2 regions of the Paraburkholderia sp. USG1 genome follow, and region 1 is predicted to be linked to the other one. Evidence: riboswitches for the same ligand, from Rfam matches in the RefSeq annotation. Region 1 holds a riboswitch; the other holds the start of a gene.

Region 1 (5,312 bases):
TAGACGATCGCGGCCTGATGCTCGTCCTCGTTCGCCGCAATCGCAATCGCCTGCTCGGGCATGATCATGCCGTTCTTCCACAGCGAGATGATCGACTGGATCTTGCGGATGAAGCCCTTGTCCGTCGAGCCGACCTGCTCCTGGATCATGCCGAAGCAGTCGTCGGAATCCATGATCGAGAATTGCGGCTTCAGGCCGACGTGCTCCGCTTCCTGCCGCAGAATCTGCACGCCGAGCGAGTGGAAGGTACAGACCGTCAGCTGGTTGACGGGCACTTTGCGGCCTTCCTTGCCGGGCGTGGTGAGCGTCTTGCCTTCCAGCAGCTTGCCCACGCGCTCGCGCATTTCCAACGCGGCCTTGTTCGTGAACGTGACGGCGGCGATGTGGCGCGGCTCGAAGCCTTTGGCCTCGATCAGGTGCGCGATTTTCTGCGTGATCACGCGCGTCTTGCCGCTGCCTGCGCCGGCGAGCACGAGACATGGACCGTCGAGATAACGGACCGCTTCATTTTGAGCGGGGTTCAGGCCTGCGGACATCGTCTATGGATGGGTGATGCGGTTAAAGCGGCGGTTGAGGGCGCGGCGGCGCGAAACGCCGGGGGCATGCTGCGCGGCGCCGGCTGCCGGAACAGGCGCCCCGCGCGGTGCGGAGGGCGTTCTGGCCCGCTGCGCAAACGCGCGAGCGGAGCGATGTTAACACGGATGCACGCAACCGATGCCGCGTCCCATGACGGTCACCGGCACCACGACGACCCTGACGGTCCGCCTTCCGGACATGCCACAATTGCAGTGTTGCGCGCCGCCGCCACGGTGGCAAAGCGGCGCGCCGTTTTTGCAGGAAGACAAGCATGTCCGCATCGCTGAAGATTGGATTGATGGGTTACGGTTTCGCCGGCGCGACCTTTCACGCACCGGTAATCGCGCACTGCGGCCGCGCGAGCGTCGCGGCCATCGCCACGAGCCAGCCCGAGCGCGCGCTCGCCGACTATCCGCATACGAAGGTGGTGGCCGACCTCGACGCACTGCTGGCGCTCGAAGAAATCGACTGCATCGTGATCGCCACGCCGAACGACACGCATTTCGAACTGGCGCGCCGCACGCTGGAAGCGGGCAAGCACGTGGTGGTCGACAAACCGGTCACGCTGAATGCCGCCGACGCCCGCACGCTCGCCAACATCGCGCTCGCCCGCGGCAAGCTCTTCATGCCGTTTCACAACCGTCGCTGGGACGGCGATTTTCTGACGGTGCGGGATCTGCTCGCGAGCGGGGAATTGGGACGGGTCACGCAATACGAATCGCATTTCGACCGTTTCCGGCCGGAGGTGCGGCAGCGCTGGCGCGAGGAAGCGTCGCGCGGCGGCGGCTTGCTGCTGGACCTCGGGCCGCATCTGGTCGACCAGGCGTTGGCGCTGTTCGGCACGCCGCAGAGCTTGCTGGCCACGGTGCGCACGCATCGCGACGAGGCCAGCGCGCCGGACTACGTGCATATCCAGCTCGGCTATGGCGAGTTCGAAGTCGTGTTGCACGCCAGCGCGTTGACTGCTCTGGTCGCGCCGCGATTCACGATTCACGGCACGCGCGGCAGCTACATGAAATATGGGCTCGACACGCAGGAAGACCAGTTGAAGGCCGGCCTGCGACCCGGCGACGAAGGCTTCGGCGCCGGCAATGCGGCAGGCGTGCTGCGCGTGCTGGAAGGCAATCAGGAAGTGGACCGCGAGCTGCCGACGCGTAATGGAAATTACGCGGGCTTCTATATCGCCGTGGCCGACGCCATCCAGAACGGCGTGAAGTTCCCGGTCAGCGCGCAGGATGCCGTCGATGTAATGACAATTATCGAACTCGCCGCCCGCAGTTCGGAAGAAGGCATCCGGCTGCCGTTTGAACGCGTTCGCTGACCCGTTTGCCTGCGCGTCGGCACGGCTTGTGTACCTAAAACCGCACTCGCCGCCCACGCCGCACAGGCCACAATCCTGACAGGCCCGAAAGGAACATAACGTTACAAATAAGGCCGTGTTCCCGGTCAGCGTGCTCCGGCAGTCAGCCGTTGCTTTCCGAGTAACAACACAAAACCACAATGACTTCCGGAGAGTTCATGCCCCGTTCCATCCGCGCGCTTGCCGCGTGCGCCCTGCTCAGTTCCCTCGCCGCCTGTGTGGTGACGCCTCAACCCGCGCCCGCCCCTCGTCCCAGCCCGCAACAGATCGCGGATCAGCGCCTGCGCCAGGTCGACGGCCGCATCGAGAATCTCGGCCGCCGTATCGATAACCGCGTGAATCAGGGCTATTACCCGCCGCCCCAAGGCGGCGCGCTGCATCATCGCCTCGACGTGATCCGTCAGGAAGCGCACGACATGGCCGCGCAACATGGCGGCGGCCTGTCCAGCGACGAACAGCGCGTGCTGAATCAGGAACTGGACAACGCGGCACACGCCATCGGCGAATAATCGCCGCGCGTTCGGGCTACGGAGCACCAAGAGAGCTGGCATCACAATGCGCGCTTTTTTGACGAACGCCAAAGCGCCGCGTCAGGTGCCATGCCACTCGCGGGCCTTTATTTGACAAGCCCCCGGCCCTCGCGTACATTCGCCGCACGCGTCGGGAGAGCGTGCTGGCCGCAGAAAACCGCAGGCCGCGCCGCCGAAGGGGCACACCCGCAAACTCTCAGGCAAAAGGACCGACCGCGTCGGAAAACCCGTGTTGAGGCAGCATCAAGGCACCGGTTTTTCGCACTCTGGAGAGCGGCAGTAGCCGTCTGCATCGCGCGTTTCGTATGCGTGCGAGCAGATTTGGCAGGCTGCCCACCGAAGGGGCGCGCGTTTCACCGTGGCGGATTCACGTTCGCACGGCAACGCAATCTCTCAGGTATCGAGGACAGAGGGGCCATGCAACAACGCATCGCTCGCAGCCGTCAGGCCGCGAGGCGTAGCGCCGCATGGCCTTTTTTGTTTCGCGAGATGCCCGAGGCCCCATGACCGAACTCAAACACACCCCGCTCAACGCCACCCATCGCGCGCTCAATGCCCGCATGGTCGATTTCGGTGGCTGGGACATGCCCGTCAACTACGGCTCGCAGATCGACGAACACCGCGCCGTGCGCACCGACGCCGGCATGTTCGACGTCTCGCACATGTGCGTCGTCGATTTCACCGGCGAGCGCGTGCGCGCCTTCTTCGAATATGCGCTGGCCAATAACGTCGCCAAGCTGCAAACGCCCGGCCGCGCGCTGTACTCCTGCCTGCTGAACCCGAACGGCGGCGTGATCGACGACCTGATCGTCTATTACTTCGGCGAAGATCACTTCCGCGTGGTCGTCAACGCCGGCACCGCCGACAAGGACATCGCCTGGTTCGGCCGGCTCAACGCCGAAGGCGGCTTCGGCCTGACCATCACGCCGCGCCGCGACTACGCGATCGTCGCCGTGCAAGGCCCGAACGCTCGCGAAAAAGTCTGGCAAACCGTGCCGGCTACGCGCGCCGCCACCGAGGCGTTGAAGCCCTTCAACGCCGCCCGTATCGCAGACACGCCGTTCGGCGAATTGACGGTCGCGCGCACGGGCTACACCGGCGAAGACGGCTTCGAAATCATCGTGCCGGCGAATCGCGTCGAAGCACTGTGGAACGCGCTACGCGCGCAAGGTGTGCGCCCGGCCGGCCTCGGTGCGCGCGACACGCTGCGCCTCGAAGCCGGCATGAACCTGTACGGCCAGGACATGGACGACAATGTCTCGCCGCTCGACGCCGGCCTCGCCTGGACGGTCGACCTCACCTCGCCGCGCGACTTCGTGGGCAAGAGCAAGCTGGAAGCGGACGGTTCGCAGGCCGCGTTCGTCGGCCTGATCCTGCTGAAGGACAACGGCAAGGCAGCAGGCGTGCTGCGTGCTCATCAGAAAGTCGTCACGCCGCAGGGCGAAGGCGAAATCACCAGCGGCACTTTTTCCCCGACCATGCAGGAATCGATCGCCTTTGCGCGCGTGCCGAAAGGCGTGCAGCCGGGCGACACCGTTCACGTTCAGATTCGTGACAAAAACGTTCCCGCAAGCGTGGTAAAACTGCCGTTCGTGCGCAACGGCAAAGTGCTCGCGGTTTAAGCAGACCGGCGCGTGCGCAAACCTTCACAAGAAAACGCCGGGCCGCCCCAAGTTTTCTTGTTCCCCCTCGGGGGGACCTGGCGCGAAGCGACAGGTTTGGGGGCCCTTTTAGTTACTACCGAATCACACCGCATAGGAGCATCCGATGAGCATTCCGGCCGATCTGAAATACACCGAATCGCACGAGTGGGTCCGTACCGAAGCGGACGGCACGCTGACGGTCGGCATCACCGACCACGCGCAGGAAGCGCTCGGCGATATCGTCTTCTTCGAAGTGCAGGAACTGGGCAAGACCGTGAGCGCGGGCGACACCGTCGCCGTGATCGAATCGGTCAAGGCCGCTTCAGATATCTACGCACCGGTCTCGGGCGAAATCATCGAAGCGAACACCGCCGTGGCCGATACGCCTGATTTGGTCAACAGCACGCCGTACGATAGCTGGCTCTTCAAGATCAAGCCGGCCGCGGACGCCGCGCTGGACCGCCTGATCGACGCCGACGCATACAGCAAGTCGATCGGCGCCTGATTCACCATTCGTTAAAGTCAAACCGTCAGGTGCGGCGCGTCCCTCGCGCAGAGACAGCCGCACCGCCAGGAACACCCATGAAGCTCGAACACCCGGATCGTCTGATGAACCGCACTCCTCTCTCGCTCGCCGCGCTCGAAGTGCATGACGCCTTCGCCGAACGGCACATCGGCCCGGATTCGGCCGACCAGCAAGCGATGCTCGAAGCCCTCGGCTTCGCGTCGCGCGCCGCGCTGATCGACGCCGTCATTCCGAAGACGATCCGCCGCACCGAACCGCTGCCGCTCGGCCCCTTCGCGCAACCGAAGAGCGAAGCCGAAGCGCTCGCCGTGTTGCGCGAACTCGCGGACAAGAACCAGGTGTTCCGCTCGTACATCGGGCAGGGCTATTACAACGCGCACACGCCGACGGTGATCCTGCGTAACGTGCTGGAAAATCCGGCGTGGTACACCGCGTACACGCCGTACCAGCCGGAAATTTCGCAAGGCCGTCTGGAAGCGCTGCTGAACTTCCAGCAGATGATCGTCGACCTGACGGGTCTCGCGATCTCGAATGCGTCGCTGCTCGACGAAGCCACGGCCGCGGCCGAGGCGATGACGCTGCTGCAACGCATCGGCAAGCCGAAGTCGAACGTGTTCTATGTGGCCGACGACGTGCTGCCGCAAACCATCGAAGTGGTGAAGACGCGCGCCACGCCG
Region 2 (5,312 bases), on a different contig from region 1:
CCGCAATACGTTTTTCATTGCGGGGGCGATGATCTTCTGTGCTTTCATTGCGACCACGCTGCTCGTCAAGGAACAACCGGTGGACCGCACACGCGGCAAATCGCACGAGGAGCGGGCGGCCACCGGCTGGGCCACCGTGCCGGACCTGCGCCCCGTGCTGGCGATGCTGTTCACCTCCGGCTTGCTGATGTTCGCCAACATGTCGATCGAGCCGATCATCACCGTGTACGTCGGCCAACTGGTGCACGACGCGAGGCACGTCACGCTCGTGTCGGGCTTCGTGATGTCGGCCTCCGCGCTCGGCAGCGTGCTGGCGGCTTCGCGCGTGGGCCGTCTCGCCGACCGGATCGGCGCGCCGAAAGTGATCGTGACGTGTCTCAGCGTGTGCGCGGTGCTGCTCGTGCCGCAGGCGTTCGTCACGAGCGGCCTGCAACTGGTGGTGCTGCGCTTTCTGATGGGGCTCGCGCTGGCCGGCCTGTTGCCGTGCATTACGAGCGTGATCCGCCATAACGTGCCCGACCGTTCCGCCGGCTATATCCTCGGCTACGCGACTTCGGCGAATTACGCGGGACAGGTCACAGGGCCGCTCGCGGGCGGCTTTGTCGGGGCGCACTTCGGCATGCAGTCGGTGTTTCTCATCACCAGCGCGTTGATGCTATGCGGGGCGCTGTTCAACGGCTGGGTGTTCAGAGGTTCGGGTTCCGGTTCGGGCTCGGGCTCCGCTTCGGCGCGCGGCGGATAACGCGCCGCAAAAAATCAGCGGCGCGAATCGAGCGCAATGCGCACCGCGAGTCCGGCAAGCACGGTGCCCATCAACCAGCGCTGCACCAGCAGCCACACCGGGCGCCCGGCGAGAAACACGGCAATCGAGCCCGCCATGCTCGCGATCAACGCATTGACGGTCACGCTGATAACGATCTGCACGCAGCCCAGCGCGATCGATTGCGAAAGCACGCTGCCGTGTCCCGGCGAAATGAACTGCGGCAACAGCGACAGGTACATCACCGCGATCTTCGGGTTCGCGAGATTGGTGACGAGCCCCATCGTGAAGAGCTTGCGGCGGCTGTCGTGCGGCAGGTCGCGCACCTGGAACGGCGAGCGGCCACCCGGCTTGACCGCTTGCCATGCCAGATACAGCAGATAGAGCGCGCCGCAGAAACGCAATGCGTCGTACGCGTACGGCACAGTCAACAGCAGCGCGGTAATGCCGAATGCGGCGCAGAACATGTAGAACACGTAGCCGAGCGCGACGCCGCCAAGCGAAACGAGACCCGCGCGGCGCCCCTGGCAGAGCGATCGCGAGATCAGATAGATCATGTTCGGCCCGGGCGTGAGCACCATGCCGAGCGAGACCAGACCGAAGGCGAGCAACGTTGTGAGGGCGGGCACGGCATTCTCCTTTGCGAATGAAAGTCGGATAGTGCCGCCAAATATAGCCGATGCGGGCGCTTTCAGCCCCACAGCCGGCTTGAAAGATTCGCATCGGAGTAGAAACCGCATTCATCTTCAGACGTGCCGTTTCAGACCGCTACTCGCACGGTGCATTGCAGGAAACACTTGCGGCGAATTATTTTGACCGGTATTGTCGAGCCGTTCTGCAATGCAGCGCGGGAGAGATCGTCAGATGTTCGTGACGACGCCGACGGAGCAACCGCCCCGGAAACTCTCAGGCAAAAGGACCGCGCAGCAGGAACATCTGGAGAGCGGCGCATCGGCATAGCCTGTGCGCCCACCGAAGGGGATTCCCCGCACACGGCTCGCATCGGGCCGGCCGCTGCGGAGAAGAAACTCTCAGGTACATGGACAGATGGGGCATCAGCGCCGGTTTCGACACGAAATCGACACCGGTGATGCTCAACTACTCTGGACCATGTCATGTCACGAATCGCCATTATCGGCGCCGGCATTACCGGCGTCACGACCGCTCACGCCCTCGCCCAGCGCGGCCACCACGTTACTGTCTTCGAGCGCCATCGCTATGCGGCAATGGAGACCTCGTTCGCCAACGGCGGCCAGTTGTCCGCCAGCAATGCCGAAGTCTGGAACAGCGCCGCCACCGTCATGAAAGGACTGCGCTGGATGCTCACGCGCGACGCCCCGCTGCTGCTCAATCCCGCGCCCACCTGGCACAAATACTCGTGGATGGGCGAATTTCTGCGGCAGATTCCGCACTACCGGGCGAACACGGTCGAAACCGTGCGGCTCGCGATTGCCGCGCGCGAGCATCTGTTTTCGATTGCCGAGACCGAGGGCATCGACTTCGATCTGGAGCGGCGCGGCATTCTGCACATCTACAAGACCCGCAAGGAATTCGACGCTGCGAGCAAGGTGAACGAACTGTTGCGCGAAGGCGGACTCGACCGCAACCCGGTCACGGCGGGCGAGTTGCATGGCATCGAACCCACGCTGCATGGCGATTTCTACGGCGGATTTTTCACGCCGTCCGATTCGACCGGCGATATTCACAAGTTCACGCGCGGTCTCGCTCAGGCGTGCGTGCGGCACGGCGTCGAGTTTCACTACGACGCGGAGATCACGTCGATCGAGCAGCCTGGCGAGGGCCGCTTTTCGCTGGCGGTCAATCTCGAAGGCGAATCGCAGCGGTTTGCGTTCGAGCGGGTCGTCGTGTGCGCCGGCGTGAAGAGCCGAGATTTTGCGGCCATGTTGGGCGACCACGTGAACATCTACCCGGTGAAAGGCTATTCGATCACCGTCTGTCTCGACGACGAGATCAGCCAGCAGCGTGCCCCCTGGGTGAGTCTGCTCGACGATAGCGCGAAGATCGTCACGAGCCGGTTGGGCATGGATCGCTTTCGCGTGGCCGGCACGGCCGAGATCAACGGCTTCAACCGCGATATCCGTTCGGACCGGATTGCGCCGCTAGTGGACTGGACCCGGCGTTATTTCCCCGAGGTGTCGACCTCGCGCGTGGTCCCTTGGGCGGGCTTGCGGCCGATGCTGCCGAGCATGTTGCCCAAGGTAGGCCGAGGAAAGCGGCGTGGCGTGTTCTACAACACCGGGCATGGGCATCTGGGCTGGACGTTGTCGGCCGCGACGGCGCAGGCGCTGGCGGGCGCGATCCGGTAGGCTTGCGGCGGGATTTTTTTGCCGACGGCGGCGGATTGTATTGATCTCACCGCCGTCATCCAATGCGAGCAAAATCCGCCACTTCTGCTAGTGTTCTCCCATCCGTATCACTTCCGTGGAGAACGCATGCCACACGGTCGCGCCGCGAAACACCAGGCGGACAGCGCACGCCTGAGCGATGCACAGATCGCCGCGGAGGCGACGCAGCGTCTCGCCTGGGACGCCGCGGTCCCTGAACACGCCGTAAAGGTTCACGTCTCGCGCGGCCGCATCACGCTACGCGGCGAACTGCAGCGCGATCAGCAACGCACCGCCGCACTCGAAGACGTGACCCGCCTGTTCGGCGTAACCGGCGTTTCGGATCACACCGTCGTCAAGCCCAAATGAAGTCAGGCTGCATCCGTTTGCCGCAACAGCGTGCGGCAATGCCTCGCGATCTGCTTTTCCTCTTCCGTGTGAATCGCCCTCACCTTGCCCGCCGGATCGCCTTCCGTTAGCCCCATGAAAGCGAGCCCGTCGCACACGCGCCGCCGGATCTCCTGGCTGTGTTCGCCGATGCCGCCGGTAAATACCAGCAAATCGATTCCGCCCAGCAGCGCCGCATAGCCGCCGATCGTCTTGCGCACCGCTGTGGCAAATGCATCGAGCGCCAGCGACGCATTTGTATCGCCCGCCGCGGCGCGTTTTTCGAGCGCCTGCATATCGCTCTCGCCATCCGCGTAGCCGGCGAGGCCGCTCTCGCGATTGAGCAGCGTCTCCAACGCGCCCGCATCGAGCTTTTCCACGCGCATCAGATACAGCAGCACACCGGGGTCGAGATCGCCGCTGCGTGTGCCCATCGGCACGCCGCCGGTCGGGGTCAGCCCCATCGACGTATCGACCGATTGGCCGTCGCGTAGCGCGCATACGCTCGACCCGTTGCCGAGGTGCGCGAACACCGCGCGCGCCGGCAAGTCGGCGCCGAGCCGCGTCACCAGCGATTCGTATGAGAGCCCGTGAAAACCGTAGCGCATCACGCCGGCCTCCACATAGCGGCGCGGCAACGCAAGCTGCGCCGCACGCGGCGGCAGCGTGGCATGAAACGCCGTATCGAAGCAGGCAAAATGCGGCGCGTCGGCGAAAATGGTCTCTGCCTCGTCGATCAGCGCAAGCGCGGGGGGAATATGCAGCGGCGCAAAGTGCACGGCGTCCTGCAACTGACGGCGCACCCCGGCGGTAATCCGCTGATGCGCGCGCAGACGCGGTCCGCCGTGCACCACCCGATGCCCCACCGCCGAAGGCCGCGCATGGTGCTGTTGCGCGAGAACCTGCGCGAGCTTTTGCAATGCATCGGTCTGCGATTCCAGCTCGTGCTCCTGCTGCACCAGCACGCGGCCATCGGGCGCCTTGATCCGCAAGCTGCCGTCGCTGCGTCCAATGCCTTCCGCGCTGCCTTCCAGCAGGAGGGATTCGTCGTCGCCCGTGCGCCTGAAGAGCCCGAACTTCAACGAGGACGAACCGCTGTTCAGCACCAGAATCGTTTGATCCTCTGCACCGCCTTGAGTGCGCATGGTCATGCCTCGCTCAGCCTTTCCACGTCCAGTTGCGGATTTCTTCCCGGTCGATGCCCTCGGCATGCGCATAAGCGAGATGTTCGATAACCTGGCCGCGCAGCCATTCCTTCGCATGGTCGCCGACACCGCGCAGTTTCGGCACGCGATCGATCACATCGATCGCCAGCGAGAAGCGGTCGACCTGGTTGATGATCGCCAGTTCGAGCGGCGTATTGATATTGCCCTTCTCGTGATAGCCGTGCACATGCAGGTTGTCGTGGTTGGTGCGGTTATAGGTCAGCTTGTGAACCAGCGACGCATACGAGTGGAAATTGAAAATCACCGGCTTGGTCGCGGTAAACAACGAATCGAAATCGCGGTTGGACAGCCCGTGCGGATGCGCGTGCTCGGGCATCAGCCGGAACAGGTCGACCACGTTGACAAAGCGGATCTTCAGATCGGCGAAACGCTCCTTCAGAATCTGCACGGCGGCGAGCGCCTCCATCGTGGCGATGTCGCCCGCGCTGGCGATCACCACGTCCGGCTCCACGCCCTGATCCGTCGACGCCCAGTCCCAGATGCCGATGCCCTTGGTGCAATGCGTGAGCGCCGCGTCCATGTCGAGATACTGCAGATGCGGCTGCTTGTCGGCGACGATCACGTTGACGTAGTCGCGCGAGCGCAAACAATGAT

Evidence for each region. Region 1 has a riboswitch for glycine ahead of gcvT (glycine cleavage system aminomethyltransferase GcvT). Riboswitches for the same ligand answer to the same signal wherever they lie in the genome.
Region 2: it holds a riboswitch for glycine, as region 1 does, so the genes downstream of both, NE850_RS06695 (D-amino acid dehydrogenase) here and gcvT (glycine cleavage system aminomethyltransferase GcvT) in region 1, are expected to answer to the same signal.

What each region holds. Positions count from the first base shown of each region.
Region 1 is NZ_JAMWXW010000010.1:165,535-170,846, forward strand. Features, by position in the region: gene NE850_RS15775 (UvrD-helicase domain-containing protein) at 1-536, opposite strand, end outside; gene NE850_RS15780 (oxidoreductase) at 848-1,897, shown strand; gene NE850_RS15785 (hypothetical protein) at 2,095-2,445, shown strand; glycine riboswitch at 2,588-2,689, shown strand; glycine riboswitch at 2,723-2,886, shown strand; gene gcvT (glycine cleavage system aminomethyltransferase GcvT) at 2,970-4,088, shown strand; gene gcvH (glycine cleavage system protein GcvH) at 4,234-4,614, shown strand; gene gcvP (aminomethyl-transferring glycine dehydrogenase) at 4,692-5,312, shown strand, end outside.
Region 2 is NZ_JAMWXW010000004.1:51,884-57,195, reverse strand. Features, by position in the region: gene NE850_RS06705 (MFS transporter) at 1-742, shown strand, start outside; gene NE850_RS06700 (LysE family translocator) at 757-1,389, opposite strand; glycine riboswitch at 1,599-1,692, shown strand; gene NE850_RS06695 (D-amino acid dehydrogenase) at 1,876-3,087, shown strand; gene NE850_RS06690 (BON domain-containing protein) at 3,214-3,474, shown strand; gene NE850_RS06685 (acetate/propionate family kinase) at 3,477-4,637, opposite strand; gene NE850_RS06680 (phosphoketolase) at 4,651-5,312, opposite strand, start outside.